One region of the Peribacillus sp. FSL M8-0224 genome, then DNA from elsewhere that is predicted to be linked to it. Evidence: riboswitches for the same ligand, from Rfam matches in the RefSeq annotation. Region 1 holds a riboswitch; the other holds the start of a gene.
What was found. Region 1 has a riboswitch for S-adenosylmethionine ahead of MKX49_RS09315 (Na+/H+ antiporter NhaC family protein). Riboswitches for the same ligand answer to the same signal wherever they lie in the genome.
Positions count from the first base shown of each region.

Region 2: linked by a shared signal. The riboswitch ahead of MKX49_RS12915 (bifunctional homocysteine S-methyltransferase/methylenetetrahydrofolate reductase) and the one ahead of MKX49_RS09315 (Na+/H+ antiporter NhaC family protein) in region 1 are both predicted to bind S-adenosylmethionine.

Region 1 covers NZ_JBBOOJ010000001.1:1,933,998-1,949,407, reverse strand. Annotated here, with positions in the region: gene MKX49_RS09360 (acyl-CoA dehydrogenase family protein) at 1-552, opposite strand, end outside; gene MKX49_RS09355 (LysR family transcriptional regulator) at 722-1,627, opposite strand; gene MKX49_RS09350 (MFS transporter) at 1,745-2,983, opposite strand; gene MKX49_RS09345 (alkyl/aryl-sulfatase) at 3,248-5,239, opposite strand; gene MKX49_RS09340 (DUF2975 domain-containing protein) at 5,592-6,077, opposite strand; partial or broken gene MKX49_RS09335 (transposase) at 6,292-6,597, opposite strand; gene MKX49_RS09330 (LysR family transcriptional regulator) at 6,836-7,714, opposite strand; gene MKX49_RS09325 (chromate transporter) at 7,960-8,589, shown strand; gene MKX49_RS09320 (chromate transporter) at 8,638-9,183, shown strand; gene MKX49_RS09315 (Na+/H+ antiporter NhaC family protein) at 9,382-10,689, opposite strand; SAM riboswitch class I at 10,878-10,985, opposite strand; gene MKX49_RS09310 (SOS response-associated peptidase) at 11,321-11,992, opposite strand; gene MKX49_RS09305 (hypothetical protein) at 12,052-12,207, opposite strand; gene hutG (formimidoylglutamase) at 12,531-13,487, opposite strand; gene ppsA (phosphoenolpyruvate synthase) at 13,927-15,410, opposite strand, start outside.
Region 2 covers NZ_JBBOOJ010000001.1:2,713,871-2,729,280, forward strand. Annotated here, with positions in the region: gene metH (methionine synthase) at 1-461, opposite strand, end outside; gene MKX49_RS12915 (bifunctional homocysteine S-methyltransferase/methylenetetrahydrofolate reductase) at 454-2,301, opposite strand; SAM riboswitch class I at 2,405-2,503, opposite strand; gene MKX49_RS12920 (MOSC domain-containing protein) at 2,615-3,265, opposite strand; gene ku (non-homologous end joining protein Ku) at 3,759-4,601, opposite strand; gene ligD (DNA ligase D) at 4,752-6,599, shown strand; gene dapF (diaminopimelate epimerase) at 7,010-7,999, opposite strand; gene MKX49_RS12940 (NCS2 family permease) at 8,182-9,483, opposite strand; gene MKX49_RS12945 (beta-class carbonic anhydrase) at 9,640-10,212, opposite strand; gene MKX49_RS12950 (hypothetical protein) at 10,301-11,095, opposite strand; gene MKX49_RS12955 (DUF4870 domain-containing protein) at 11,609-11,929, opposite strand; gene MKX49_RS12960 (undecaprenyl-diphosphate phosphatase) at 12,138-12,917, shown strand; gene MKX49_RS12965 (GNAT family N-acetyltransferase) at 13,251-13,805, shown strand; gene MKX49_RS12970 (CidA/LrgA family protein) at 14,011-14,403, shown strand; gene MKX49_RS12975 (LrgB family protein) at 14,378-15,061, shown strand; gene MKX49_RS12980 (DUF2639 domain-containing protein) at 15,103-15,246, opposite strand; gene MKX49_RS12985 (undecaprenyldiphospho-muramoylpentapeptide beta-N-acetylglucosaminyltransferase) at 15,299-15,410, opposite strand, start outside.

The DNA of each region.
Region 1 (15,410 bases):
TCCTTTCCGGATTTCTTTCGCTATGACAATGGCGAAATCAGCATAGGGGGCAGCACTGATAAAATGTTTTTTTCCGTTTAATATATAATCATTGCCGTCTTTAACGGCTGTTGTTTCGATAGCGAAGGCATCGGATCCGGCATTTGGTTCTGTAAGGGCAAAGCAGCAACTCACTTCTCCCGTCACAACGGGCATCACATATTTTTCTATTTGCTTCGGTGTAAAACTTTCCAACATCTGACCAATTCTTAGCGGCCCGCCAATCTCCCCTATAACCTGCCCCCATAAAACCGCTCCGGAACGTGCCAATTCTTCCTTGAACATGCATAATCCTTTTAAGCTTACATCTTGTCCACCATATTTTTCAGGGAGGTTAATTCCGTAAAAGCCCAATTCCCTGGATCGTTTCCTTGCCCATTTTATGGCTTCCATCGGAATATCCTCTTCAGCATTCAAGCCATGCTCCTGTTCATATGGAAGCAGTTCATTTTGGATGAAATCCTGCAACTTTATTTGAAGTACCTCTAATTTCTCTTCCTGGGTCGTAACCATAAGTTTCCCCTTTCGCTTTTTATTTTCGTCTTACTTTTTAAATATTTTAAATGTTATAAAATTAATTTTAAATGTAAATAATATTTAAGTAAAATAAGGATATATGATGTAAATATAAAAAAAATTGATGTAAACAAAAAAAATATTAGTTCCCTATCATCATAGGAAACTAATATTTAAGAGTGGTGTAAAATTCGAGACATTTAATAAACTCCCTGGCAGCTTTTGAAAAATACTGTTTCTTAGAGCGAACGTAACCGAATTCCATTGTACTATTTTCCAGCTCCACCAAAGGAATGGCCACAAGTTCCCCGCTTAGGAAATAGGGGTCGCTGTTAACTCCAATATCATAAGAAAAGGCAATCGCTAACCCCTCAGCGACGGTTTTTTTGATGATCTCTGTATTATTTGTGAAAAACAAAATATTCATCTCACCGTAATGATCAAAAAAAACTTTAATGAACGACTTCATTCTTGGTCCATTGTAAATGACCAAATTTTGGTCCATCAGCTCTTGTGGGGTTATGCTTTTACGGTTCACTAAAGGGGAGTTCTTACTGACCATCACAATCACTTTTGCTTCCATCAAAGGTTGGAATTCCAACTCAATTTCTTTGGGTTTAACCTTTGGGATATTCAATAGCCCGATGTCTATCTTACCATTCCGTACTTCTTCGGTTATCTCTTGTCCCCCTTTTTCTTCAATGACAATTTTCACCTCGGGATACTTCTTCTTAAATAAGGCCAAGGATTTAGGCAAAACCGTTAGAAATAAACCTTGTGTTGATGAAAGGCGCAACTCTTTTTCCATCGTATCTGAATGTATTTGGGCACTGTCTCTTATTTCTTCCAATTTGCTTAATACTTCAAGAGCTTTCTGGATGATTTCCTTTCCGTCTTCTGTAGGTATGGTTCCTAACCTTGACCGCTTGAAGATTTTTATACCTAATTCCTTCTCCAAACTCGTAATGGCCATACTGATTCCAGATTGAGAGATATGGAGGCTTTCTGATGCCGTGGAAATCGAGTTAACCTCGGCTACCTTGATGATATATTCCAATTGTTCAATATTCATGGTTTATTCTCCTTCTAGCCTAATACTACTATCATACCTCGAACAGAAAGCCCTTTCAATTTTAGAGAAGTGGAATCAGAACACCTCAAGCTGTATTCTCAAAAGCAGAATCCAGTTTTAAACAATGGTAGATGTTTTTTCGTATTCTTTAGCGGGTTGTGCCTGATTATTTTTAATAGATACGGCAACAATCGTTCCCAATAACGCTATTATCACCAAAAACAGGAAAGCGGCATTATAGGAGTCATTAAACAGACTGATAATCAAACCGAGGGCTAAAGGAGATACCGCACCTGCAATTTGACCGGCGAAAGTTACGAGTCCGGAGGCAGAGCCCGTTAGTTCCTTTGGTGAGTATTTTATGATGATCGTATATAGAACGGTTCCAAAGAAAGACAGTGCTACGGAGTTGAGGGTGAGATACGTGATGATAAGTCCTATAGACGTGGCGTTAGACATTAAAAAGAGAAAAATTGCCGATAATAAAGCGCCTGCAGCGGCAAGATACTTCTCCCGGTTAGCCATATGTTTATCCAGAAGCCACCCGCTTACATTAAACATCAAGAAACCAAAAATATAAGGGATTGCCAATAAACCTCCGGCGGCTATTAAATCCACTCCTTTTTCTTTAACCAAATATATAGGCATCCAAGTGATCAAACCATAGTTGATAATATTTGATATAAACTTGAATGTTATGAGTTTCCAAATATTTTCGATTTTAAATAACAGTTTCAGAGCAACCTTTTTTTGTTTCGGTTTGTCTTTTTTAACCTCTTGATTTCCTTGAGGCTTGAGAATGAACCAAGTTCCGAAAGAAGCCAATATCCCTAGAATTCCGGCAATGGTAAACATGCCCCGCCAACCGAATGCCACCACCATGGAAGCAGCAAGTGCAGTACCTAATATCCCGCCAATATTTTGGGCAGACAGGAAAAACGAATTTGCCCGGCCCCGTTCTTCTTCCGGGAAGTTATCTCTTATAGTGGACATACTGGCAGGATAGAAAGGCCCTTCACCTAACCCGAACAGAAAACGGATGAATAATAAAGACATAAATGACCAAGCAAACCCAGTCATTACAGTGAACAAGGACCAACTAAACAAAGAAACAGTAACCATGACCCTGGCGCCATACTTATCGGTCATCCATCCACCAAGCGGTTGCATGAGTGAGTAGCTAACAAAAAATATACTAATTAAAATACCTGTCTGGGATGTAGTGAGATGAAACTCTTCTGCAATAGGAATAATCCCGACATTTATGGCAACGCGATCAAAAAAACTTAAAATCATTCCAACAAATAAAAGGCCGCTAATCATTATTTTTCGTTTATTACTTGCATATAACTGCATTCCCCATCACTCCATTTTTTCATATTTTCACAAAACCTCAATCGCATAGGAAGCGCTTACAATTCCTTTCGAATTACAAAACTTGAAATTTTCTTTTTACGGTTATTGACTTTTGTTCTGTAACTATTAGGAGCGTTTTATAAAAAAATAAAAACGAAACAGGATGCCTACAGGAATAATTAATACATTCAAACCCACGAGACTGCTAAGTAGACTCGTGGGTAACCGATCCATCCTGGTTTCAGAATATGAAGTGGTTGATTATCACGGAGTTACGATATTAACCTTTGGTTGGAATTGATCCAGCAAAGTCAGGAAATCTTCAAACTGATTTTTATCACCGGAAATCGCAACTTTACCGGCTGCTTCCATTTTGGATAAATCTTCACGTCCCAGAGCAATCTGATAGAAGGTCATTTTATCTAATGTTAATGTTGCATCAGGGGTGGACGCCATTTTCCCTTTTCTGAAGTTTAAAACAGAATTATTCAGATCGATCGTGTAATTGGTTTTCGAATCTGTAAATGTTAAATGGAATGCCATATTTTTATTTTCCGCTTTTATTCCGTTTAATTTAATGGACAAGAATTTCAGGAAATCATCCATTGGCATATTGAGCAGCGTATCGAGATTCATCATTCCGCCACTTCCCTTCGAGTCCGCCACGCCGTTCCTTAACTCATCTGCGCCGGTAAGATAGAAATTACGCCACACAGAAGATTCTGCTGTGTATCCTAATTGCTCATAAGCTTTAGCCAGTAAATTTTTTGCTTCTGTATTTTTGGGGTTAGCCATGACTACATGCTTTAAGACTTGAGCCACCCAGCGATATTCCCCTTTTTTATAATCAAGTTTTGCCTGTTTAATGACCTTCTTTTCTCCACCCATATATTGTACATATTTAGCGCCCGATTCCTCTTGTGGTAATGGATCCAAGTCGGATGGATTACCGTTGAAATATCCTAAGTAAAAGTTGTAAACCGCCTTTACGTTATGTTTCAATGTTCCGTAATACCCCCGATTGGCCCAGACTTTATCCAACTTTTCAGGAAGCTTTAACTTTTCCGCGATTTCGTCGGGTGTGAGACCTAAATTAGCTAATCGTATGGTTTGGTCATGAATATATTTGTACAAATCACGCTGACTCTCCAACTGCTCCAAAACATTGTCCCTTCCCCATATGGGCCATGTATGGGCCGTAACCATAGCATCTATATCCTCGTTTCCAAACAGATCAACTGTTTCATCAAGTGCTTTCACCCATTTTAAAGTATCTCTGGTTTTAGCTCCCCTTAATGTATAAATATTGTGTAACGTGTGCCCGGTGTTTTCCGCTACCACTAAAGTTTTGTAATCATTGATATAATAATGCATTTCAGATGGAGCTTCCGAATCCGGCGTCAATAAAAATTTAAATGTTATTCCGTCTATTTCCACCGTTTGAATATCATCCTTCACTTCCATTGTTGGAGGTAAATAGCTAAAAGTTCCGTTACTTAATCCAGGGCCAATACCAGAAGTAACAAATCCCCTTTCATTTGCGGGTAAGAGATTTCCAAACATATAACCTGCACGGCGAGACATTATATTGCCTAAAAGAATGTTTTCACTTAACGCTTCTTCGTTAAAACCTGCTGGGACAATAATCGGCACTTTAGCTGGATTTTCAGCATATTGAGCAATGCCTTTTATACCACCAAAATGATCCGCATGACTGTGACTAATAACAATTGCACTTACTGGGTATTTGGGCCGATGTTCAAAATAAAGCTCCATGGCTGCTTTGGCTGTTTCAATAGTAGAAAGTGTATCCAAAACTATTAATCCTGTTTTTCCTTCCACAATGGTAAGCACTGATAAATCCTGACCCCGAACTTGATAAACGCCATCCACCACTTTAAATAAGCCTGTTATATTTTGTAACTGAGCTTGCCTCCACAAGCTTGGGTTTACAGTAAAGCTTGCCGGCTGATCTTCTTTGATGAATGAATATCGATTACTATCCCATACCACGTCACCTTTTGAATTTTTAATGGGATTCATATTCAAAGGCGCAATGAATCCTTTATGTGCATTCTTGAAATCATCCTTGTCTGAAAAATTCAACAGTTCATAAAAAGCCTTATTTGCTGAGATTGTTGCATCTGTTGCCGGCATTGGCTTATCTGAAGCAGCATTTGTAACAGAAGAACCTGCCAGTAAAGCAAAAACAATGGGAACGGTTACAATTCCTTTTATAAAAGATATTTTGGACATTTCATACCCCTTTCTAAGTAGATATCATGTATCTATTCCGAATTTTGCAGCAGTAAACTTTCTCATTTTTTAGAAATTTTTAGAATAATATGAATTTATTTTATAATTAATTTGACTTTAAGTATATTTCCTATTTTTAATGGTAACTTCAATTTTATTTATATAAAAGCTATGTTAAATTCTAATGTTGATATTTGACCATTAGAAAACCGCCTTGGTGAAAAGGCCGTTCATTGAGCTATCGTCCCCGTAGTTAAATAGATTAGTTGTGTCTGTTTTATTGAGTGTCTGCGTCGCTTTTGTACTCCAAAAAGAACCTGGCTGACAATCCAAAGTCTTACATATCCGTTAATCATTTATTTTTTGACATTATATCTGGGGCATTTTTTAATGGCTTTTGAAGTGCGTCCACAATGGCTGCGATGATACTTGTTGCTAAAATACCCATTAGACATAATGATGTAGGACCCGCTGCATCATCACTACCTGTAACTTTAGCAAGCACCCTTAAGCTTACTATTCCTAACAAAATGAGGAAAATGACTGTAAAAGTACATTTCTTTATAATCTTCAAAGATTTAAGGGATAATTCAGAGAAAGCATTGTTCTTTTCGATGTAGGTTAATAGTTTATATGCTTGATACAACGCAACAGAAAACGCAATACAGAATCCGTATGCACATACTAAAAAGGGGATTAGGAAGTAAGCCGTATCTGGATGTACCCTTGCATCTCTAACGGCTATCTCAGGCAACCAGATACACAAAGCAAGCACTGCAATTCCAGCCAGAAAAATAATTACCTTTAAGAAAGTCGTTGAACCTCGTTTAACATTCATTTAAAACACCTCACTTATTTAATGACAACATGATTTTAGCATATTATTTATTGTATTACAGTAAATTTATATTGTTTTTATTTATATTATTATTGTTATTGAAATATCTTTTTAATTTTGACAAAAATAAAAAGCACTTCTCATTACAAAGAAATGCTCTTACTTTAAAATGTTAAATTTACAACTTGTTCAACAAAACTGCCCGTTTAGATTTATGTGGTCTTCTGGTGCATTGAAGAGGTGTGTTTGTGAGGTCGTTGAAGGTTTGATGGCAGGCTTTACAGCGGTAACACTGTTTCACCTCTCCTGTTTTGATAACGCATTAACCAAATCGCACAAAAAAATGGCTGTCGCAATGTGGGCAGACAAGACTAGCTTTATGCTTTTGTACCTGGATTTCATCAATAGCACGAATAGGAGCCGACATCGGTTTCGTTCGAGACTGCAAGAATTATACAAGTTGCTGTTTACCGCTTTCATTTAATGCTTCGGCGAGCTTCTTTATTTCCTTTAACTCCACGCTATATCATCTCCGAACCATCATTATATCTTTTATTATGCCCATTAATCCCTTTGTTTGTCTAACCGAAGGCTTAACAACCAAATTCAAAATTCCCCTCCCGATAGACAAGAGCTTTTATAATCAATGCGGTATATTCAATTTACCATGACTTTTGCTTGCTACCGGGGCTACGCCGTTAACCACGAAACTGAAAATGCTGCCAATTATAAGTGTGAACAAAGGCAGCGTCCCATCCTTATTGAAGAAAATCAACAAATTTAGACACTCCTATTTTATTAAAACGCTTGTTTTTCCTGACTAGCCATAAATTTCTTGCCATATTTATTCTGTATATATCCACTTCCCGCAAAAAGCCTTGCTCCAATTCTCTGGCCACTGTCAACCTTGGCAAAATGCTGATTCCAAGTCCAGCTTCAACCGCACTTTTTATCGCTTGTGTACTGCCAATCTCCATGTAGCTTTCAATTTTTTCTAAAATCCCATGCTCCCTTAGCATATTTTCTACGATAAGCCGTGTTCCGGAAATGGATTCACGCCAAATCATCCTTTCATTTCCCAATTCCTCTAGCTGAATTTCTTTTCTTTCTTTCCATGGGTGGTCGGATGGACATACCAATATCAATTCGTCTTCGGCGAACTTGTCTACAATAAAATCTGTGTTTTCCACAAGTCCTTCCACCAAGGCCAAATCAATGACATCGTTTGAAAGATCCTCCAAAACCCGGGGCGTATTTTTTATCGTCAATGTCACTTTTATTTCTGGCTGTTGTTTTTTGAATCTCCCAAGCAAGCTAGGCAACAAATACTCTCCGATAGTCAAGGAAGCCCCTACAATGAGATTTGCATTGTATTTACCCGTCGATTGCTGAATCACTTCTTTTGAATGGTTGAAGTCATTTACTATGGCTTTAGCAAAAGGGTATAACAGCTTTCCTGCTTCTGTAACTCTCAGCCTTCCTTCCTCACGGTCGAATAACAAAGTGTTATAATAATTTTCCAGTTGATGGATCTGCCGTGTTACAGCGGGCTGAGATAGGAAACTTAACCTCGCTGCCTGGCTTATACTTCCTTCATCCACCACTAAACAAAACATTTTCAGATTTTCCAATTTCAAGAAAACGACCTCCATGTTTTTAGATAGTTTATTAAAATGATAGCATCATTAGGTAAATGGTGAAATGAAAATAGTGAGATACATTCTAAGGCTATTCATTTATTGGCGGCATTCTTTATAAAACGGATGAATCTTCTGGGTATAACGTTTTGTTATACCCGATGATTTTGTTGCAATTTACCCAGCCCTTTTTCTTTGATATGTTAATGATAAGAATTAAACAAAGCATGCAAAGGAAGTGACTGATGTCAATGAAAGGACAATGGAAAACTCTATTCCAATTATTTTGGACCTTTTTTAAAATAGCACCTGTCACATTCGGAGGCGGGTTTGCGATGATCCCTTTAATCGAAAATGAAGTGGTCGAAAAGAGAAAATGGATGAAAAGCGAAGAAGTTACGGATGTTTTTGCTTTATCTCAGTCCGTACCGGGAGCTGTCGCCATTAACTCCGCCACCTTTATCGGCCATCGAATTGCCGGAATGAAGGGGGCAATGGCAGCCATGATCGGTGTTTCATTACCTACCTTTTTTATTGTTCTGCTCCTGGGCATTGTGTATTTTTTCATTCAGGATAATCCGAAGGTAGAATCTGCATTCATATCGATCAGAGTTTCCATAGTAGCCATCATTGCATATGCGGCTATCAAGATAGGAAAATCGGCAGTTGTAGACAAATCAACTTTCTGTATTTTAATAGTAGGAATTCCTGTCCTCTTCTTTCTTCACCCTGTGATGGTTATATTAGCGGGAGCTCTAGCGGGTATTGTGACCATCTCCATTAAGAGAAAATTAGGTTACGATGTCAAAATGGACAAAAAGGATAGGAAAATAGAAGAAAATGATTTCGAACCGTTCATGGGTGCTGGCATATAGGTAAATCAAAATAGGGTCTAACTAATTTTTAAGAAAGCATGTGATGGAATGATGGAATTGTGGGAGTTGTTTAGCACCTTCTTTATTATCGGCTTTGTATCTTTCGGAGGCGGATACGCCATGATTCCCGTAATAGAATCGGAAGTCTCACAGCATGGATGGATGACAACGCAGGAATTCACCGATATAATCGCCATTTCCGGAATGTCCCCAGGGCCTGTCACCGCCAATAGTGCCATTCTTGTTGGCTATTCGACTGCTGGGTTAGCAGGAGCCATATCATCTGCTCTAGGAATCTTGCTTCCTGCCATTATATTCGTAACCGTTATAGCCACATTTTTCAGCAAATTGAATCATTATCCAGTTGTTCAATCCATGTTTTATGGATTAAGACCGATTGTCACTAGTTTGATCATCTTTGCAGCGATCAGTTTAGCACTTTCCAATCATATGATAGCCGTGAACTTTTCATGGCATACGATAAGCTTATTACTCGTTTTTGGTTTATCGTTATTTGCCCTAATGAAATTACGCTGGCATCCAGCCTATGTAATTATTCTTTCCGGTTTAGTTGGTGTTGTCCTCTATTCATGACAGTTGTCTCACACACAACCATCATTAATTTGGACCGGAATTAAGCAGAAAAATTGAAAAATGATTGATACTATATAAGTGCGAGAAAACTTTATTATGTTTATGTATTTACCATACAGAAAACACCCTGCATCCAATGATTCAGGGTGTTCAGACTGTAGACAAACTCAATGAAATTTTAGGGGTTTGTTTTAACTTTTAGTTCTTCGATCCATCATTTCCCGGCTGCAACCGTGGAAAACCAATCAGGATGGCAAGGACGCCACAAAGTCCAATCAGGATTGGGTAATATGAATACGGCAAGATGCTTAACGGAGAAATTTTTGCTACCCCTGCTGCAACAAGCAGTTGTGCTCCATATGGGATCAACCCTTGGATACAACATGCAAAAATGTCAAGGACGCTCGCCGATTTCCGCGGATCAATCCCATACTTTTCAGAAATATTTTTGGCAAGTGGCCCGGCAATGATAATCGAAATCGTGTTATTTGCCGTTGAAAGGTTCGTTAAACCAACAAGCCCCGCAATGCTGAATTCCGCCCCTTTTTTTGATTTGCTATTTCGTGTCACAAGGTGGAGTAGATAATCGATGCCGCCATTATGTTTGATTACAGCAACCATACCTGCAATTAAAATGGCAAGGAAGGAGATTTCATACATTCCCGCCATTCCTTCTCCGATTTTTTGAATGACACCCAACGGTTGATAACTACCATCAGCCAAGCCGATGATTCCGGCAAATACGATTCCGATGGAAAGGACCAAGAACACATTGACTCCTGCCAATGCAGTGACCAATACGCAAAGATACGGAAGAATCTTCACCCAATCATAAGACTGTTGGGAAATGTCAGCTTGTTCACCCATCGTTAAAATGCCTAGGATGGCACATGTGATGATGGCTGCAGGTAAAACGATGAAAAAATTCACTTTAAACTTATCCTTCATTTTCGTTCCCTGAGTTCGAACAGCAGCGATTGTCGTATCTGAAATGAATGAAAGGTTATCCCCAAACATCGCACCACCAATAACGGCCGCCATTGAAAGGGCAAGCGAAATATCTGTTTGCTCACTAATTCCAACCCCGATAGGTGCCAGGGCAACAATCGTTCCCATGCTTGTCCCCATGGATAGTGAAATAAAACAAGCGATGATGAAAATTCCTACCATTAATAGATTTTGGGGAAAAACAGCTAAGGCAAGATTCACTGTTGATTCAACTGCCCCCATACCATTGGCAACTTCGGAAAAAGCTCCGGCTAAAAGGAAAATGATTACCATTAACATAATATTGGCGTCACCGGCACCTTTACAGAAGATATCAACCTTTTCATTGAATGTCTCTTTCCGATTCATCGCCAATGCAGCTGCCGATGCAATGGATATCGCTACAATCACCGGAAATGAATAAAAATCTTTAGTGATGATTCCGGATCCAATAAATAAAATTAAAAATACGACAAATGGGATCAATGCCCATGGATTCCCTTTATTGTTTGCACTCATGATGTACACCTCTTTTTATTTTTCCCGCGACATGTGTCACAGCTCTATTCTATTAACAGTTTTCGCAAATAACTCCAATTTGAACCTACCTGATTATCCAGTCATGGAGCTGTAGCAAAAAACTGGCATAAAAAAGACCCCTTCTATTTAACAACAAGAAGAGGTCTTTTAATTTATAAAAAACACCCTCCTTATCTTTCAGGCGAAAATCAGCCTGCTGGATTTGGCACAGCACTCCATTTAAGTCCGCTGCCGAGACATCTTCGGGCCAGTCCCTCCGTCTCTCTTGATAAGAAGATTACATTATATAATTTATCTAAAATTACGATGACTGCCAGAAAAGTGCCACGCTAGAAACTTGCCTGAGTTCGTGACATCGAAAGTCGTTTTGAAAAGCAAATATAACAGTACAGCATTTTGTCTATTTTCGCAAGGGTTAATTTTTAAAGTGTTTCACATGCACTCCTTACTGTTCATAAAGAGAATCTAAGTTGATTGGAGCGGGTGTACGAGACTTCTGCGGAAAAAGCGAGTGCCTGGAGGCAACGTCAAATTGTACAAACCATAAAAAAAATGTAGACAAACTCGATTTTCATCAAGTTGTCTACATTCTGAGAGGTCTAATGAACTCTCAGCAAATTTGTTGGATTAGGTTAGGTGTATTATTTTTAGTCGAGTTTACATCTGTCGATACTTCAAATGCTTCCATCTGTTCCGAATCGAATGACTTTAAATACTGTTGCAGATATGCAGGATCATTAATGGAAGGATTCAACCAATCTTTTTCATCTTCTGGCTTTAGGATGACAGGCATGCGGTCATGAATGCTGGTCATTAGCTCATTTGGCACGGTTGTTATAACGGAGCACGAATAGATGCTGATGCCTTCAGGAGATTTCCAGGATTCCCAGAGACCGGCCATTCCAAATGGAGCATGATTCTTCAGTTTTATTCGCATCGGTATTTTTCTTTCTGGTGTCTTCTTCCATTCATAAAAAGAGTCAGCGATTATCAAGCATCTCTTCTTCTTATACGCATTCCTGAAGCTTGCTTTCTCAGCAATGGTTTCCGCTCTGGCATTGATCATTTTGTAGCCCGCTTTTTCGTCTTTTGCCCAGAAAGGAATGAGTCCCCACCGAAGATATCCAAGCCGGTTCCTTACCCCGTCATTAATGACGGAGAGCACGGATTGGGAGGGAGCAATATTGTAGCTGAATTGGTATTCCTCATCAAATGACCCTCGAATATCAAACCGTTCTTTTATTTCTTCTATGTCAGTGAAAAGAGTGAAACGTCCACACATAATATCGCCACCGTATTAAGATTTATTACAGTGTATCAAATGGAACGGGCAGCCACAAATCAGCGTTCTAAAATCCTGATATCAGTAAATGGTTGATTAAATAATTCGCTGGAAATCAAAAGAGTGCCAAGGACTTCTCTTTCATCTTCAGCTTTAATGATTTCCGACAAAATTAAGGTACTGCCATTCCTGACCGTTACTTTATATTCATTCATGGAATCCCTCCTCAAAAGGCTAGATGGTTGTTATTATAAACCAAAAACCCACAAGTATCAGTATTGAACTTAGCAGAGTCATGGAAAATCCACATGCCTTTATATTTTAAATGGTTAGTCGAACGAAGCAATGCCTGTGACCATGATTCCTTGTGAAGGAGGCGTAAAAAACTGTCCATGAATGATTCATGGACAGTCTGGGCGCTTTAAAGGTTTTTCGCTTCAATACTGAAGATAACATTAAGGAAAGCCCCAACAGTCGATACGAAAAAAAGCGCTCTTTCCGGGAAGACCGAATTGAAGTTGCGGCCATCGCATGTCCATTATTTAAAATGCAGCAAAACCTCATTTATTAAATGCCCTGCCAATGTAACGGTCTTATTATTTTCGTCCAATGCAGGGTTTACTTCAGAGATATCAAATGAGAGGATCTTTTCATTCGATACGATATGCCTAATAATGGCACGGACCAATTTCGGATCCAGTCCAAACGGCGATGGTGCACTTACCCCAGGTGCGTAGGCTGAATCAATAACATCCGTACATAATGTAAGCATGATATAGTCATTTTCCTTAGCGAATTCATTTATCCTCCGCTTCGTTTCATCCATTTCGTATAATGACAAATCTTCTTCCAATATGTAGTCGACCTTACTCCTCTCTGCAGTTTCAAACAGTGCCTTCGTATTCCCCTGCTTCTGAATTCCGACACATAAATAGCCACAACTTTGATCTTCGTCCAAAATCTGCTTAAACATCGTTCCAGATGAAGTTTCATTTTCATAAGGTCTCATATCAAAGTGAGCGTCAATATTAATAATCCCTAGTCTAGCTTTTGGTCCAATGGATTTCCTAATCCCAAGATAATGGCCATACAGGGTTTCGTGACCTCCCCCAAGTATGATAGGAATCGCTTTACTCTCCAAAATCCGGGCAACAGCTGATCCCAGTTGAGATTGGGCGGCTTCCATATCTGTACTTTCACATATTACATCGCCAGCATCCACCAGCTCGGTTTGGGAAGGTAAATGACAGGGTAATTTTGCCAACGACTGCCTAATATGATCAGGACCCACGGCAGCACCAACCCTGCCTTTATTCCTTCTGACTCCTTCATCACATTTAAAGCCAATGAGTCCAAAAGTTCGTGATGCATTGGAAGAGGTGGCTAATTCTGAAATTGGTGCCAAGCGCACTCTTTGGTGGTATCTGAAGCTATCTAGGTTAGTTTGGGAATCAATTCTTCCATTCCAATATTTTAAAGTCGGATGAGTATACATAATTTCTCCTTTATTTTAAAAATTCCGAAATATCTTTCTTAAAAATTATAATGGAGATAATGTATAATTACCAATACAAAAAATTAATATTTCTATAGAAGGTATAGCCGCTTTCAGCGTACATTTATGATATTGACAGAGATATCTGTTGGAGAATATCTTCCTCTTATCCGTTTGACATTGCTGCTCAAGCCAGTAGATTTAGCAAGAGATAATCGATTTTGCCTATAAATAAAATCCACAAAAAGCCCAATTTCTCGGTGTTGTAAGCGAGAAATTGGGCTTTGGCATCATATAAAATCAACATTTAACAGAAGGCTCGATCTTAAGATATTCTTACTAAACTTTAGTATCAATTTTCAGTTACTGCCCCCTTATATGACCTAGTGACAAGGGGCTTTGCCATAAACCGCAAAGTATCATGATTTCACTGATTCTCCTAATTCGAAAGTATTTCTATATAACCTTCTGTTCCATTTACTCGAATACGTTGCCCATCTTTTATCAGCTTGGTGGCATTTACCACACCGACAACAGCAGGTAAGCCATATTCACGTGCGATGACTGCTCCGTGGGTCATCAGCCCGCCAACTTCGGTGACGAGTCCTTTTATGGATACAAATAATGGTGTCCAGCTAGGATCGGTGAAGGTTGTAACCAGTATATCTCCATCTTCTAGATTTGCATCTTCCATGTTTAAGATGACACGTGCTCTGCCCTCTATAACTCCGGAAGAAACCGGTAGACCTACAATAGCTTCGGCCATGAGATTTCCTCGTTTATACTCCCCTACAATGATTTCACCATCAGACGTGATAACACGTGGTGGAGTAAGTTTTTCATATAATTTGTACTCGTCTTTTCGTTTGCTGATCATCTGGTAATCTAGTTTATTTGTGCGTACGACTTCTTGAAGTTCTTCAAAAGTGAGATAATATATATCTTCTTTTTCATGAATAACGTTGGTTTGTACGAGTTGTTCGGCTTCCTTGAGTAAAGCCTGCTTATAAATGAAGTAGCGGTTAACCATGCCGTATTTTGGATATTCCCGATAACCGATGAAATTCCGGATTAGGCTGATCATTCGTTTTGTTTCTTTGGCTTTTTGTTCACCATCCGGTAATTGCTTCAATCGATCTAATATCTCTTGTTCTTTTTTCAAAGCTTCCTGTCGCCCTTGCTCAAATTTCCGATTGCTAGCATTAGGCTCAAAGTTTTTGATATTACTAAGAATCACGGGGACAAGTGTAGTTGGTTTTTCGCTCCAACGAGTCTTAGTAATATCGATTTCTCCAGTACATCGCATTCCGTATTTGCCGAGATAATCATAGAAAGCATCCTGGGTTTCCTGTCCACCATCAAACTTAACCAGTTCATCCATAAAATTATCATCTTTTACTTGTTGTAAATAATCAATTACTCCTGGATAAGGACGTATTACATCTGCGACATCCAATAGCGCCAGACCCATTTCTGAAGTAATATTGTTTGGTACAGATTGAGAAAGTGTGTCGGCTGCGTTTTTTTCACCTAACCACTTATTCATTTTTTCATTGATCCATGATGATGCATCTATAGCAGCCATAAACACAGCTGAACTTTGTGGGTCAAATAAAATCTTCTTTAATATCTGGATATCTTCCAGAATGAAATCAAATAAATCCGATCCTGATTTCGTTTGGATGTTTTGTTTTAATTCTTCTATCGATGTTTGACTACGCTTAATCAAGTCAGAAACGATTTTCGGGTCGTTTTCAATTTGTGCCCTAGAATCCGCAGACAACACACTTTTATTGCTTTTACCGGAACTCTGTTCTTGCTTATCATTTGGTAAAGATTTTATGAAATCTCCTCGCTCTATTATGTTAATGAGTGCGTCTTTCATGAGCGGGTCATGTTGTCCCATGGCCTCTACTAACATAT
Region 2 (15,410 bases), 780 kb from region 1:
CCATCCAAGAGACCCAGTGCCTGCTCTTCATAAGAATCTGTCAAAACATCAAAAGTCGTTCCTCCCGTTACGGAAAGCGTTTTTGTAGTGGGGCCCATCGAGCCAGCTACATATCTTGGCCATTCATCATTGGAATACTTTTCACAAGCTTTAACGGCAAGCTCAGCGGAAATTTTATTTAGCTTGTAGGCAATCGTACTTATTTGGTATTCCTCAAGGACGATGCTGGTCGCTCCAAAGGTATTTGTTTCTATGATATCTGCGCCCGCCGCTAAATATTTTTCATGAATGGATTGGATGATATCCGGTTGCGTCAGTGATAAATATTCATTGCAGCCCTCGAATTGTTCCCCGCCAAAATCGTCTGCTGTCAAATTCTCCGCTTGAAGCATCGTTCCCATCGCCCCATCAAGTAGGAGAATTTTAGAATTTAACTGATCTTGAATCGCTTTTTTATTCATGTACTGCCACCTCTGATGTCTGTTTACTATCGACTTTTCTAATATATTTCGTAAGTTCCGCCGTCATTTCATAGCGAAGGAATGGAGTGATTAAATATATGCCCTTGAATTTTTCCCTAGCCGCGTCCACCAGTTCCCGCGCAATATTCACCCCTTCAATCCTTGACTTTACAGGGTCATCCCCCGCTAGAGCCATGGCCCTTCTAACATTATCAGGCAATTTGATGCCTGGGATCTCATTATGGATGAATTCGGCGTTCCGGGTGCTTGTTAAGGGCATGATACCGATGAAAATCGGGGTTTCTAGATGTTTTGTCGCTTCATATACTTCTTCGATTTGCTCCACGGAATAAATTGGCTGTGTCAAAAAGGATTGAGCACCGCAGGCAATCTTCTTTTCCATTCTTAGTACGGCTTTATCCAGATATTTCACATTGGGATTAAAAGCTGCCGCAATTTTAAAATTTGCCCGTTGCCCCAAACTTTGACCGGAATAGGAAAGACCTTCATTAAATTGTTTGACCATGCTTATCAGGTCAAAGGAAGATAAATCATAAACCGAGGTGGCACCCGGGAAGTCCCCAATTTTTGAAGGGTCTCCGGTGATGATCAATATTTCGTTTAGCCCTACCGTCTGCAGACCCATTAAATGTGACTGCAGGCCAATCAAATTTCGATCACGGCATGTTATATGCACCATCGGATTTATATTCAATTGGTTCTTCAGTAAATTAGCCAGTGCATCATTCGATATCCTTGGTGAGGCAAGTGAATTGTCCGCTAATGTAATGGAATCGACTCCTGCTTTTTTCAAAACCTCAGCACCAGTCATGAAGCTCTCTATCCCTAGCTTTTTCGGTGGATCAAGCTCAACAAGAATCGTCCGTTCCGTTTTGGCTTTTTCGTAAAGGGGAAGTTCCAATTCCCTATCGTTCACTTCAATTACTTCTATTTCACGGGATTTCGTAAATTTCTCTTTCACGGGAGCCAAACTTCCAATTGCATGCTTTACAGCTTGAATATGCAGTGGAGTCGTTCCACAGCACCCTCCTATGATCGCGGCGCCTTGCTCACGAAGTTCCAGGGCACTAGAACCGAAATATTCCGGCACAGCTTTATAAACGAGCCTCCCATCGACATAATCCGGCAGGCTGGCGTTAGGGTAAATGGCAATCGATGCTTGCTTTGGCAAACTCACTTCTTCCAAGGCCCGAATCATATGATGTGGTCCGAGGCGGCAATTTACACCAACCACATCGGCACCCAATTGCTCGAGTTTTTGAAAGGCTTCATTTAAATGGATTCCACTTTGAAGATTACCCAGTTCATGCATCGAGACATTTGCGATAATCGGCAGTCCCGTTTCATTTTTAACGATTTGCAGGACGGTTTCCAGTTCTTCCAGGTCATAAAATGTTTCCAGGAGAATCCCATCAGGATTTTCCATCAACAGACTGTATAGCTGTTCACGAAAACCCCGTTTTATCTCTTCCATGCTTAAATCCGATTTCCTGATACTCCGCTGGGCCCCTATGGTACCGAAGACGTATGCTTTTCCTTTTGCCGCTTTTTTAGCAAGAATGACTCCCTGGCGATTGATTCTGCTTACTTCATCTTCAAGTCCATACCGCTTCAATTTATTGAAATTGGCTCCGTATGTATTCGATTGAAGGATATCTGCACCAGCTTCCAGATAGGCTCGATGGATGGACTCTATTTGATCTGGGTTCGTACAGTTTAATTCCTCATAACATTGATCAATGCCATTAGAGTAAAGCAAGGTCCCCATTGCCCCTTCTCCAATCAGCATTCTTTCTTTTAATTCTTTACGAAAATTCATCATTACACCCTCTCTCAAAAACAATCCTGTTTTTGTAGTAGTCTATGAGTATGAGAGAAAAGGAAAAAAAACCTTCTCAAAGAAGAAGGTTTTTGAAACATTCTCCTCATCTATCAAGCTCTGCTTGCTGGATTTAGCACCTTTGCCTAAGCTGGTTGCTGAGGTTTCTTCGGGCCAGTCCCTCCACCTCTCTCGATAAGATCCATTTATATAATTTTCATAAGATTTCAAAATTTGATTATATTTAATTTACATTAATAATCTGTCAATTTCAATACCTGATCGACATTTTTTTCACTTTTGCAAAAATCATTCAATTTTTTGCTGCTTGAACCCTCTTCAAGATCCTTTGTTTCCAGTCTTCCGCTAACGAGTCTAGTGTAAGTAAAGCCTTAGCACCTTCCAGCCCATCCCGTTTATGAAGGATGACCTCTGCTGCGTAATGGACAGAAATTTTTTCTTGTAGACGATCTATTAGCACAATCTCGTTTTGTTTATTTATCGTTCCTTCTTGAAGTACTCTTGCAAAATAACCAGTGAAACTCGTTTTCAGCACGCGTTCCAAAAACTTAGGTTCTTGATTGAAGAAGGAAATGGTCGAACAAGGTATCCTCCCTTGGTTAATTTGAACAATCACATCGCCTATTTGATAAATATCGCCGATATACGTTGTTTCTTCCCTCATCCCCGCTATAGTTAAATTTTCACCGAATGCAGGGATATCCAGCTTTTTAGAGAATTTTTCATTCCATAATGAATAATGCTCAAATGGGTAAAAGCACAAAGCCCGATCAGGACCTCCATGGAACTTTACATTACCGACACCATCGCCGATTATGCCAGCTTTAGTCACTGTCAAATTATCCTGTGCTTGTTTATCCATGGCTGAAAAGATATCGATATTCGAAAAAATTTCATGTTTCGGCTTCCCCGCATGTAGTGATTTGATTTTTCCATTTTCCATTTTGCATCTTCCATTCATATTAAATTTATATCATCCTATATGTATAAATTATACTAAAAATCCATTTTATTCAGTACCTTTTTATATGTATATGAAATGAAAAAGCCATATGAGCAGTTAATGGGCGAAATATCATTGATTTCCAGAAAAATTCATAGGTTAGTTTCAGTAATTTAGTTGCTATTTCAGAATTAAATATGGTAGAATATGAACACAATATATAGTCGAAAACTACAACCGTTCGCCTATATGTTGATTTTCACGATTGAATTCCTCATTGTCGCTCTTTAGGGAGCGAATTTTTTTTGCTTTCATTAATATCCACTAATTCCCTGTAATTCCATTCAGTTTCTTGCATCTTGATCGACTCACCTATTTGTACTTTCCTTCCCTCCTTATCAAGTCCCTTTCATTTCCTTATTAGAAGCCTGATTCCTTGCAAAAACAAGCAGAAAGCCGAGCGACATCATCCGTCTTCCGCTCAGCTTCCTGTTTACGCTTGTTTCTTTTTTTTCGGTGCCGCTTTCTTTCGGGTCGTCTTTTTCTTTTCCGTTTCATCATGTTTTGTACGGTCTATGGATGCCTGTAATGCCTCCATTAAATCAGTTACATTGTTGGAAACTGGTTCTTTTGTTTTCGCTGTAATCGTCGTCTGTCCCGTTTTCTTTGATTCAATCAATTCTAGTAACGCGGTTCGATAGTCATCGGTGTATTTTGTCGGATCGAAAGTAGTCGTTAATTGATCTATCAATAATACGGCAGTATCGATTTCTTTTTTTACTATGGTATCATTGGCAGGGATATTCGGAACATCCGCTGTGGAGCGGACTTCATCCGGATAATGAATCGTTTCCATAACCAAGGTATTATCAACGACTCGGATTACCGCCATTTGTTCTTTGGATCGAATGATGATTTTTGCCAACCCCACCTTATTCGATTCCTTGAGGGCCTGCCTCAAAAGGGAATAAGCTTTTATCCCCCCGTCATTTGGGGACATGTAATAACTCCGGTTAAAATAAATGGGATCTATTTCTTCAATTTTAACAAAATCCACGATTTCCACGGCTTTTTCTTCGTTTTGTTTTTTCAGTTGTTCTAGTTCATTGTCTTCCAATACAACAAACTTTCCCTTTGTATACTCAAAAGCGCGGACTATATCATCCTTCCCCACTTCTTTCTCGCATACTGGACAAACCTTCTCGTATTTAATCGGTGTATGACATTCCTTATGCAACGTCCTTAAAGATATATCCTTATCCTCCGTTGCAGCATGAAGTTTGATCGGAATGTTCACCAAGCCGAATGATATGCTTCCCTTCCACATCGTATGCATATTCGTCACCTCATAACTTATTTTTGATGAGAAGAACAATTTTATTATTCCCCTTTGTTCAAAAAAAACCGAAAAAACAATTGCCAACTGTAACACTTCGTTTTTTTGGCAAAATAATGTTATCAATTATTTGCGGAGGTAAATACAAATATGAAACCGATGCTGCCTACCTATTACCCTGAAGCCCCCAACTCCAAGGATTGGCGTTATGAAGTCAAATATGACGGCTTTAGGGCTATATTAACGATAGAATCCGATACCATAAGCATTTCGAGTCGAAATGAAAAGGAATTATCACCTCAATTCCCAGAAATCATTGCTTACATCAAAGACCTGGACCTGGAAGATTATCTCCCGCTTCAGTTAGATGGAGAATTGGTCTGGCTTACCAATCAAGCGAAAGCGGACTTTTTTCAAATACAGTGGCGAGGACGCCTTGGGAAACAATCCTTAATTTCAGAAAATGCCCGTTTTTCCCCATGTCGGTTTATAGCGTTTGACCTGCTTCGCATCAGCGGAAAAGAGGTAGCAGCTAATCCAATGGTGGAACGAAGGGAATTGATGTTGAATATAGGGGGAAAACTCGGTCTACCTATGCCTCCTGATCCCACCGATAAGGCTTTGATACAATTAATAGAGAGTTTTGACGTTTTGGATATTGCCTTGAATAAGGTCACCTTGTTAGATGGTGAAGGGATTGTCGCCAAGGAAACTCGGGGTGCTTGGCAAGAAGGAAGACGTACAACATCTTGGATTAAGGTGAAAAATTGGAAGACCGTTTCTTGTTTCATCACAGCATTGCACAAAGAAAATGGCTACGTTTCCCTTGCAGTATTCAAAGAAGGTGCCGTAACGAAAATCGGAAGTGTCAAAAATGGACTGAGTGCTAGAGATAAAAGTATATTGCATCAATTGATCAAGCAAAATGCATCAGACGAAGACACACAATTTTTTTATATCCATCCGTCCATTTGCATTGAAGTTCAATTCTTACACGTATATGAGGAAAATGAATTGCGTGAACCTCAGTTTTCGCAGTGGCTTTTACAAACTTCTCCCGACGAATGTACCTGGGAGAAATTCGTGCTAGGGCAATATACATTTCCAGATACTGTACAAATAACTTCCAAGGATAAACCGCTTTGGAAAACAGAAGGTAAACAGGTGGTAAAAGTAGAATACCTTCATTATTTACGGGAGGTTTCAGCTTTCTTCTTACCCTTCTTGAAGGATAAGCTTCTTACCACGATCCGCTATCCTCATGGAACTTTGGATAAAGAAAGATTTTTCCAAAAAAACAAACCTGATTATGCGCCGGACTTTATTAAAACGTTCATGGATGAGGATATCGAGTATATGCTGTGTAACGACATTGAAACTCTCCTTTGGTTTGGTAATCAACTTGCATTGGAATTTCATGCCCCATTTCAGAAAGCCGGTAAAACAAGACCCGACGAAATCGTCCTGGACTTGGATCCTCCTTCCATCGAATATTTCTCCTTTGCGGTAAAGGCTGCACAGGAAATAAAAAAGGTGATGGAATCATTAAGGATAAAAGCTTTTGTAAAAACCTCAGGTAACAAAGGACTGCAAATTCACATCCCTCTGCCTGAAGACACATTTACTTATCAGGAGACACGCATATTCACTGACTTTCTTGGTGATTATTTAACAAGTTCCCACCCGAATGATTTTACAACGGAAAGAATGAAAATAAATCGGCATAATCGACTTTACTTGGACTTTGTGCAGCATAGTGAAGGAAAAACCATCATTCTTCCTTATTCCCCACGGGGAAATTCTTTCGCTGGTGTGGCTACACCTTTGTTTTGGGAGGAAGTGAACGAAAGTCTCCAGTTAAAGGACTTTACGATTGAAACCATACCAAACAGAATAAAAAGGGACGGGTGTGCGTTTATGGATTACCGACTGGTGGATAATGGACCAGCCTTTTTGGAAGTATTATCGTTCCTAAAACAAAAAAAGACCAATAACTAATTGGTAAGATGGAAAGTTGCTCTAGAAAATCGCTTTCCACGGGCGGTCCGCCCTCGGCGCTGGCCTGCGGGGTCTCCCTTGGCAACGCTTTTCCCGCAGGAGTCCCGTACCTTACGGCCAATCAACTGGGGCGTTTCTTTAAGAAAAACTCTAGGCTAGTCTCATCCGTATAATGTTTAAGACTAGGTTACCTACATGTTTTTTACTATAATCTTTAATGAATTGAAGAAATTTGCGACACTCCTGCCGAATAACTGGCTAGTCGAGACCCCACAGGCTCTTGAGCCGAGGAGGCTTGGCAGACAGTCGGCGGAAAGTGAACGGATCTCTGAAATCAACTGCAACTTTTTTAAAATAAGAAAACTGCAGGAAAACTCGTTTTTTTCGAGTTCGCCTGCAGTTTAAAAATTTCATAATAATTTTGTTCTCAAATAACTTTGCACTTCATCCTGCAGCTTGGCATATAAGCTTGTTTCCAATTCAAAATCCTCTTTTTCAAGTATTTCAAATTTTTCAGGCTGATCTAAGTCCATTTCAATCGATACTTTGAATTCATAGGTTGCATTCCCGATTAAATCAATTGAATACGTTTGGCTTTCTACATCATGGTGGACCACGCATTTAACTTTTCCGCCGTTATTGTAGACAGATATTTCACTTTCCAACGCGTTTAACCCAACAGAGCATGTTACTAGGCTAGAAGCCGACATCGCCGTTCCGCATGCATTCGTGAAGCCTACTCCACGTTCGAATGTCCGCACATAAATGCTCCCTGGTTCCAACTCTTTCACAAAGCTGACATTGACACCATCAGGGAAAAGTTCATTCGGTTGATTGACCTTTGTTGAAAGTTCTTCCTGCAAATCACTTTGTAAAACATCACTATCGACGAGTGTGATCAAATGTGGATTAGGAACCGCCAATGCCGAAAATAGCAGGGTATCATGAAGTTCCGGCAATGTTTCGTTTTGCAGCTGTTCTTTAGCCAATATAAGAGGTAGATCCTTCACATTAAAACTTACTGGTGAAATTTCCACCTTGAAAGTCGGAATGCCCTCATAAATATCTTCCGTTTTTTCGACTAGTAAATTTGCCTTCATGGTTTCCACGATCATTTTATCTAGCCCCAGAACGTCGTTCGCGTAACGTGCCACACAGCGAAGTCCGTTGCCGCACATCGAGGCTTCCGATCCATCCGCATTAAAGACACGCATCCGGCAATCAGCATGTTCACTTTTCATTACGAACAAAATACCATCCGCTCCGAGCCTCTCCCGATTGCATAGGGCCTTTGCGAAATTTTTCCGCTCTTCTTCCGTAAACATCAGGGTCGTAGTCAATTCATCAATTATCAAGAAATCATTTCCTGAACCATGGCTTTTTAAACCTTCAATAATCATCCTGTCACATCCTCTAATAAGCTGCTTGTCATTTATCATTTTTTTAATATTCTATATCATAGCATTTTCAAGATGGATGTGTCATCGCGTAAATCACATTAAATCCATTTTTTTCGACGAAAAAACCAATAAGAAGAGCGGTTGGAATAAGAATTAACTCATTCCAACCGCTCTTTTGAATTTTAACCGATCATACCAATGATGAAATAGACAATAAACATTCCGGCACTCACATACATCGGGGCTGACACTTCTCTCGCTTTTCCGGTTACAAGCTTCAAGAATGGGTACAGGATGAAACCGAATGCCATTCCATCGGCAATACTGTATGTGAAAGGAATGATCGTGATGATCATGATTGCAGGTATGCTCTCGGTTAAATCACTGAAATTCAGCTTTTTTATGTTTCCGAGCATCAAAATGCCAATGATAATCAAGATGGGGGCAATGGCGCTATCAGGGATTACTTTAATCACCGGTATAAATAACAGTGATAGGATGAATAGCACGCCCGTCACCACTGAAGTAAGACCAGTCCTGCCTCCCGATGCGATTCCTGCTGCCGTTTCTACTGTTGCGACGGTAGGACTCGAACCGAATAAGCCTGATAATAGAACGGACACACTTGTCGCCTGCAGCGACTTTTTATATGCATCCTGGCGGTTGATACTGTCTACATGCCCGTGTACAAGACCAATATTTTCAAAAACAAGAACCATCGTCATCGCAAATACACTTATCCAGAATTCAATCCGGTTCGCTTCCAAGAACGATAATGAAAAGAAGAGATCGCCGTAGGAAGCTGTGTTAATGCCTGAAAAATGGATTTCCGATAGTTGAACCGTCCCGAACCAATAGGCAATGAGGCTGCCTGCCAGGATGGTTATCATGAAATTACCGGGGATATTCTTGATGAACAGCGTGATTGCCAGTAAAAAGGTCAACACCGTTGCAAACACCGCTGGATCGCTTAAATCTCCCAGTGCGACGATTGATGATGAACCTCTTGTGATTATCCCGCCCTTTTCAAGTCCGATCAGCATCAAGAATAGGCCAAGACCAACAGATATGGCTTCTTTTATCGAACTTGGAATCGAATCACTGATGATTTTGGAGTATTTTGTAAAAGCGATGATTACAAAAATTACCCCTGAGATAAACACAGCACCAAGAGCCGATTGCCATGATAGACCCATTCCTTGAACCATGGTATAAGCAAATAGGGCATTGACGCCCATTCCTGGAACGAGAAGGATTGGGACATTCGCCCAAAATCCTATCATGACACAGCTTAAAGCAGATAAAAGAATCGTGGCAATCACTGCACCATTAATCGGTATGCCCGCTTCCGATAAAATCAGGGAATTCACGATGAGAATATAGACTATCGTAAAATAGCCGACCACTCCAGCAAGGATTTCACGTTTTCCATTCGTTCCATAGTCGGAAAAATGAAAAAACGTTTCCAAGTTTAATTTCTTCATGTTGTGTCCTTATCAAATTTATCCCTCGCCCACCCGTTTGTATTAGTGACAAACTACACTTGGCGATTTTAACAAAAAAAAGGATAAAAATAAATAGCAATGATAAAAATTTGAAAAAAACTGTCGGAAATGCTCCCGACAGCCTCGATGAATATATTATTTTTGTTCTTGAGAATACCCATCTACTACCAATTCCAGCTTCCCTGTATCAGGCGAAATGATTAGACCATGCACAGGAATATTTTTAGGAATCAATGGATGTCCTTTAATCACTTCGACGCTGTTCTTACAACTTTCATAAACATCATCAAATCCGCGAAGCCAACTGCGGATATCGATTCCTGCAGCTCCCAGTGTATCGATGGTGCTCTTCGGTATATCACGTTCGATCATCTTGTCCATTACAGCATCGGCATCGACTGATGCCATCCCGCAGTCATGGTGAGGTATGACCAATACTTCATCTGCCTTTAGCTCATAAATAGCAACAAGGATACTCCGCATGACACTTCCGAATGGGTGGGAGACGATTGCCCCGGCAGTCTTCAGGATTTTGACATCACCATTTTTGACATTCAAGGATTTTGGCAATAGTTCAACGAGCCGAGTGTCCATACAGCTTATGATGACCATACGTTTCTCAGGAAACTTATCCGTCCTATACTTAACATATTCACCTTTTTCTACAAACTGTTCATTATAATCCAGAATCTCATTAAGTAAACTCATATTTACCACCTTTTTATTGTGTATTTAATCTATGTATCTCCTATTATTATATCAGGTATTTAAAAGATTTGCTAAAGGGGAACCGTAGTCAATTTGAACGATGATTCAGCGTGGCTGCACAGAACCCAAAGACAATGATTTTAGGACTTTCAGCAACATTTGATGAAAAAGAAAGTATGGGTGTATTAGTCTTGAATCGTTTCCCCCACTCCAAAGGCATCCAGCCTTCTTGGTATGAAGCGATCTTTTCCCCGTCTTTTGTGGCAATCTCGAAAGAATTTACACTTCCCGGAGTTTCAATTGGCATCCATTCCGTACCATCTTCCTTATAGATCATTCCATTTACCTTCACGAATGACCGATTTTCTTGATACGATCCAATAATGCCGCCCTGATCATCCAGGATCGTCATTTTATTGAAAAGCCCCCTTTTGATATGGTACTTAGCCAGCAAACGTCCCTCATGGTCCACCAGTTCATATCGCTTGGCCATTAGCATCGACAAGAAATTGGGAATCATCCACATGAACCACTTCATATTCAAATCACGTACCTCGCCCATTAGTGACCCATCGGGCGCAAAGAGAAGCAGTCGCAAAGTCGGTGCTGGCATAAAAGTCAATAAAACATGTTCATTTTTTAATAACCCGGCATTCGTCCCGATATGTTCTTCAGGCAATTCCTTCATTCTATTTTCATATATACGATGACTGACAAATTGAGCAATGCTAAAGAAAATAAAAGGAGAAGTTATCAATAATATATTGCCCGGAATCATCGCAAAAATATGGCAAATGAAAAAAACAACGGCCAATAGAAGAGATACCCAAGATGCATGAAAATTTGAATTGCTCGTTTTCTGATAATATTCACGTATATTCATATCCCGCTTTACTCCTCACTCCTTACAAGAAAGATTACCGCCTTTAGGCGGCCATTGATTAGCAGTACCACAACCCGCCCGGCATCCGCTTCCTAAACGTGCATAGAAGCAGTTATCATAATACTTTATTCGCTTTAGTGTGATCTATTCCCTCTTTAATGTAAGGGAATTCCCCACACGGACCAAATAAAAAAGGACTCCGAATTGAATGGAATCCTATTGTAGACAGAATGGGGTCCTACCCAATTTTAAAACAAGACTAGATTTTTCTTAATGTTACTATATTCCTTATTGGATTGAAGAAATTTGCGACACTCCTGCCGATTTACTGGCTAGCCGGGACACCGCAGCCGCTAGGCAGGAGGCTTGGCAGGCAGTCGGCGGAAAGGGAGCGGATTTCTGAAATCCACTGGAACGTTTTTTTAAATATAAAACTGCAGGCAAACTCGCTTTTCCTCGAATTTGCCTGCAGTCTCAAAGGACTCCAAATGAATGGAATCCTTTTACATCATTCTATAATATCCTGAAGATCAACGGGAATCGATAATCCGTTCCTTCATAAGCCCTAACAGCAGCAATGATGGTGAATACGACTAAAGCTATCCCGATTACCGGCAATAGCAAGAATCCAACCAATACTATAGTGAGTATCCCTGCGACTATTGAATAAACGGTATAGGAAATGAAAAAATTCAAGTATTCCCTTCCGTGATAATCCACAAATTGTGACGAGTCCTTCTTCAATAACCAAATCACCAAAGGACCGATAAATGCTGTAAAAAAGCTGATCACATAAATAAGGGCAGCAAACACTCTTTCATCTTTAGTAGGCATAGTGTCTTCTCCTCCTTTCTCATATAAATAATTACGAATCAAATGAAAAATAGTTTCATTTTTCCTCTCATTATATTCGAAAGAAGGTAAATCTGGACTGCCTTTTCTTGATATGAACAATAAAATCCGGACATGTTCATCCGTCTTGTGCATACAGTTTTAATAATGGATTGTCCTATACCTTCTAGAATGGAGTGATGTTTTTTTGCTGAATGAATTTCAAGCCTTCATCCTTGGGATCATTCAAGGCTTGACTGAGTTTTTACCTATTTCAAGCACTGGACATTTATATTTAGGACGGCATATTTTCCACCTTGACGAGGCCGGCATTTTTCTGGATACCATGCTCCACATCGGAACCTTGCTGGCGTTATTGGTCGTCTATAAGAATGACATAATTGCCATTTTGAAAAATCCTTTCTCCAAAATGACTCTGCTTCTCATTGCTGGGACGATTCCTGCCGTGATTGCCGGCATTTTACTCGGTGATTGGTTTGATGATCTTTCAAAAACAGGCGTGACCATAGGCTGGGAATTTATAGCGACCGGACTGATTTTATGGGTAGCCGACGGAGTAAGAAAAGGGGGCAAATCCCTTCATGAAATTTCGATTAAAGATGCGCTGATCATCGGTACTTTCCAAGCTGCTGCCATCATGCCAGCTCTTTCGCGCTCCGGCTTAACGATAGCGGCTGGCCTCTTCTGCAAACTGGATAGGGCCACTGCAGCCTATTTTTCCTTTTTGCTTTCCATTCCTGCCATTACGGGTGGCATCGTATTTCAGATGAAACCGATTTTTACAGGAGAAGTTGAACGGCTTCCACTCACTGCGCTTTTCGTTGGAACCCTGTCAGCAGCAATCTTTGGATATATAGCCGTGGTATGGATGATCGATTTCTTAAAAAAGCGTTCACTCAAAATATTCTCCATATATGTATGGGCCCTTGGCGCAATCATTTTATTCATGCAATTCACAGGTAAATTTTAAAGAAAAAAGCGGGCGAAAAAAGCAGTTTTTCATGGAACAATGCAGACGGTTGCCTAAAGATTTCACCCTTCGAGAAAAAGTTGAAATTTGACGAAAAAAAAAGGCAAAAAACCTATTCCCAAACCGTTTTTTTTTTAGTATTATACCTTCGTAAGGTTCTTTAGATTTGCATACTTTCTGACAATAAAAATAGGGAAGGCAAATGGTGCGCCACCGGTTTCCGGTTCTAGTGGGTTCGATTCCCACCCCGAAATTTTTTGATGAACGACTTAAAAAATTTCGAGGGTGGGCAGCGACTACGCATAAGAACTGCCCTCAAACGGAGGGACGGAAATGTTAAAAAAGAGAGATTTCACAGATTGTTTTTCTCTTTATGAACAAATGACGCATCCAGATGTCTTCCCTTTCGTGCGCCATAAGGTAGATTCATATGAAGAATATGTTTTCATTACTAAGCAAACGATCGAAGCCGAAGATGCTGGGCAACTCATTTCACGAACAATCTTGGATGAATGGGAAAATCCCATCGGTTGTATTTCTTTATACGATATTGAAAATGGTGCAGGTTTCTTAGGCACATGGCTTGGCAAGCCTTATCATGGAAAAGGGTATAATGCCATCGCAAAAGACGCTTTCTTCAAAGAGCTTTTTTTCGAGCTCGGTTTGGAAACGGTCTTCATGCGAATTCGCAAAAAAAATATCCGCTCCATAAAAGCCGCAGAAAAGCTTCCCTATGCCGTCAATGCCAACGAAACAAGAAAATCCCTTTATGATCAGATCAATCATGAAGCTGATATCTACGATTTGTATGAAATCCCTAAAGATTTATACAACTTTCATATCCTTAGACAGCATGATGATGACGAACAGCAGTTACTTGAAGCATAGAGCGAAGAACATTTCAATATGGCTTTGTTTATCCTTTCATAAAATGGCCGGAGCTTCCATACCTGGAAAGCTCTTTTTTCCAGTTTCACAGGATGTTAAACATAGATTGCTGCAAATCCCTATTCTTTTTAGGGATATTTTTTTATAATGAATACAATTGACCAATTCAACAATATATTCAAAGCGTCATGGAAAGGACTTAATCATGAAAAAAACATTTGCTTTTATCGTGCAGCTTATCTTCCTGCTCATCATTTGCAAGCTTGGCTATTATTTAGCCAGTTTACTTCACTTACCTATACCAGGCAACGTCATCGGCATGATTCTGTTATTCGGTTTATTACAGACGAAGGTCATAAAAGTCGAATGGATTGAACTTACTTCAGGATTTTTGGTAAAGCACCTAGCCTTTTTCTTCATTCCCATTTCAATCAGTTTAATGACCATGGGATGGCTTTTCATTGAATTTGGTTTGCCTTTGGCACTTACATTGGGAGTCAGCCTGATATTTGGATTCATCGTTTCAGCATGGACCGTTCAGAAGCTATCCCATAGAGGAGAGATTAAACAGCATGACAGCGCTCATCACAATATATAGCATCTTGATAACCATTCTTGCCTATTTCATTGGAAGGAAAATATATGCTAAACATCCATCACCTTTTACGACGCCCGTATTTTTCAGTACGGTTACAATTATTCTCGTACTGCTGATCAGCGGTTTGGACTTCGAGGATTATTCACCAGGAAAAGACATCATCACCTATTTCCTGGGACCAGCTACCGTTGCTTTGGCCGTACCACTTTATAAAAATAGAAAAATAATCGTTAAATATGCAATGCCGGCAATTAGCGGCATGATTTTTGGTCTCCTTGTCACATTGATCATTGCCTTCGCCATCGCTAAAGCATTTTCACTTCCGCCATTCATATTCCAAGGATTGGCAGTTAAATCCATTACAGTGCCCATCGCGGTGGAAATCACGGAACTTTATGGGGGAAATTCCAATATATCAGCTGCCTTCGTCATTTTGACAGGGGTGCTGGGTACAATGATCGCTCCAAAAATGATGGATAAATTAAACATTACGATGCCCTTCGCACGTGGTATCGCCTATGGTACGATCGCTCATGGTCTCGGAACGGCTCAAGCTGCCCAGGAAAGTGAGTTTACCGGGGCTGTCGCAGGTGCGGCAATGGCTATCGCAGGTATCCTTATATCCTGTTTCTTTCCTTTTATAAGTAAATTCCTATAAAAATAACCGCAACGTCAACGACGTTGCGGTTATTTTTATGATTATCTTTTTTGCAGATCCTCGTATAAACGCCTTAGAATATAAGTTTTATACAGCTCCAGCTTTCTTTTTTCAATTGGATGGTAGCTAATCCCTGCGGCTTTTAGCTGCTGAATGAACCATCCTTTTGAATATTCATAAGCCATTCTACCCCCTCCTCTGTTCGAAATAGATATGCTGAATAGGGGGGAATGATACTTATTTTTTTGCGGCCATTACTTTAAGCAGTAATTCATACATTTCAGCTGCCGTTTTGAATGGGCGTTTTTGACGCATTTTCTCTTGATATTCATCCGATTTTTTCAATAAA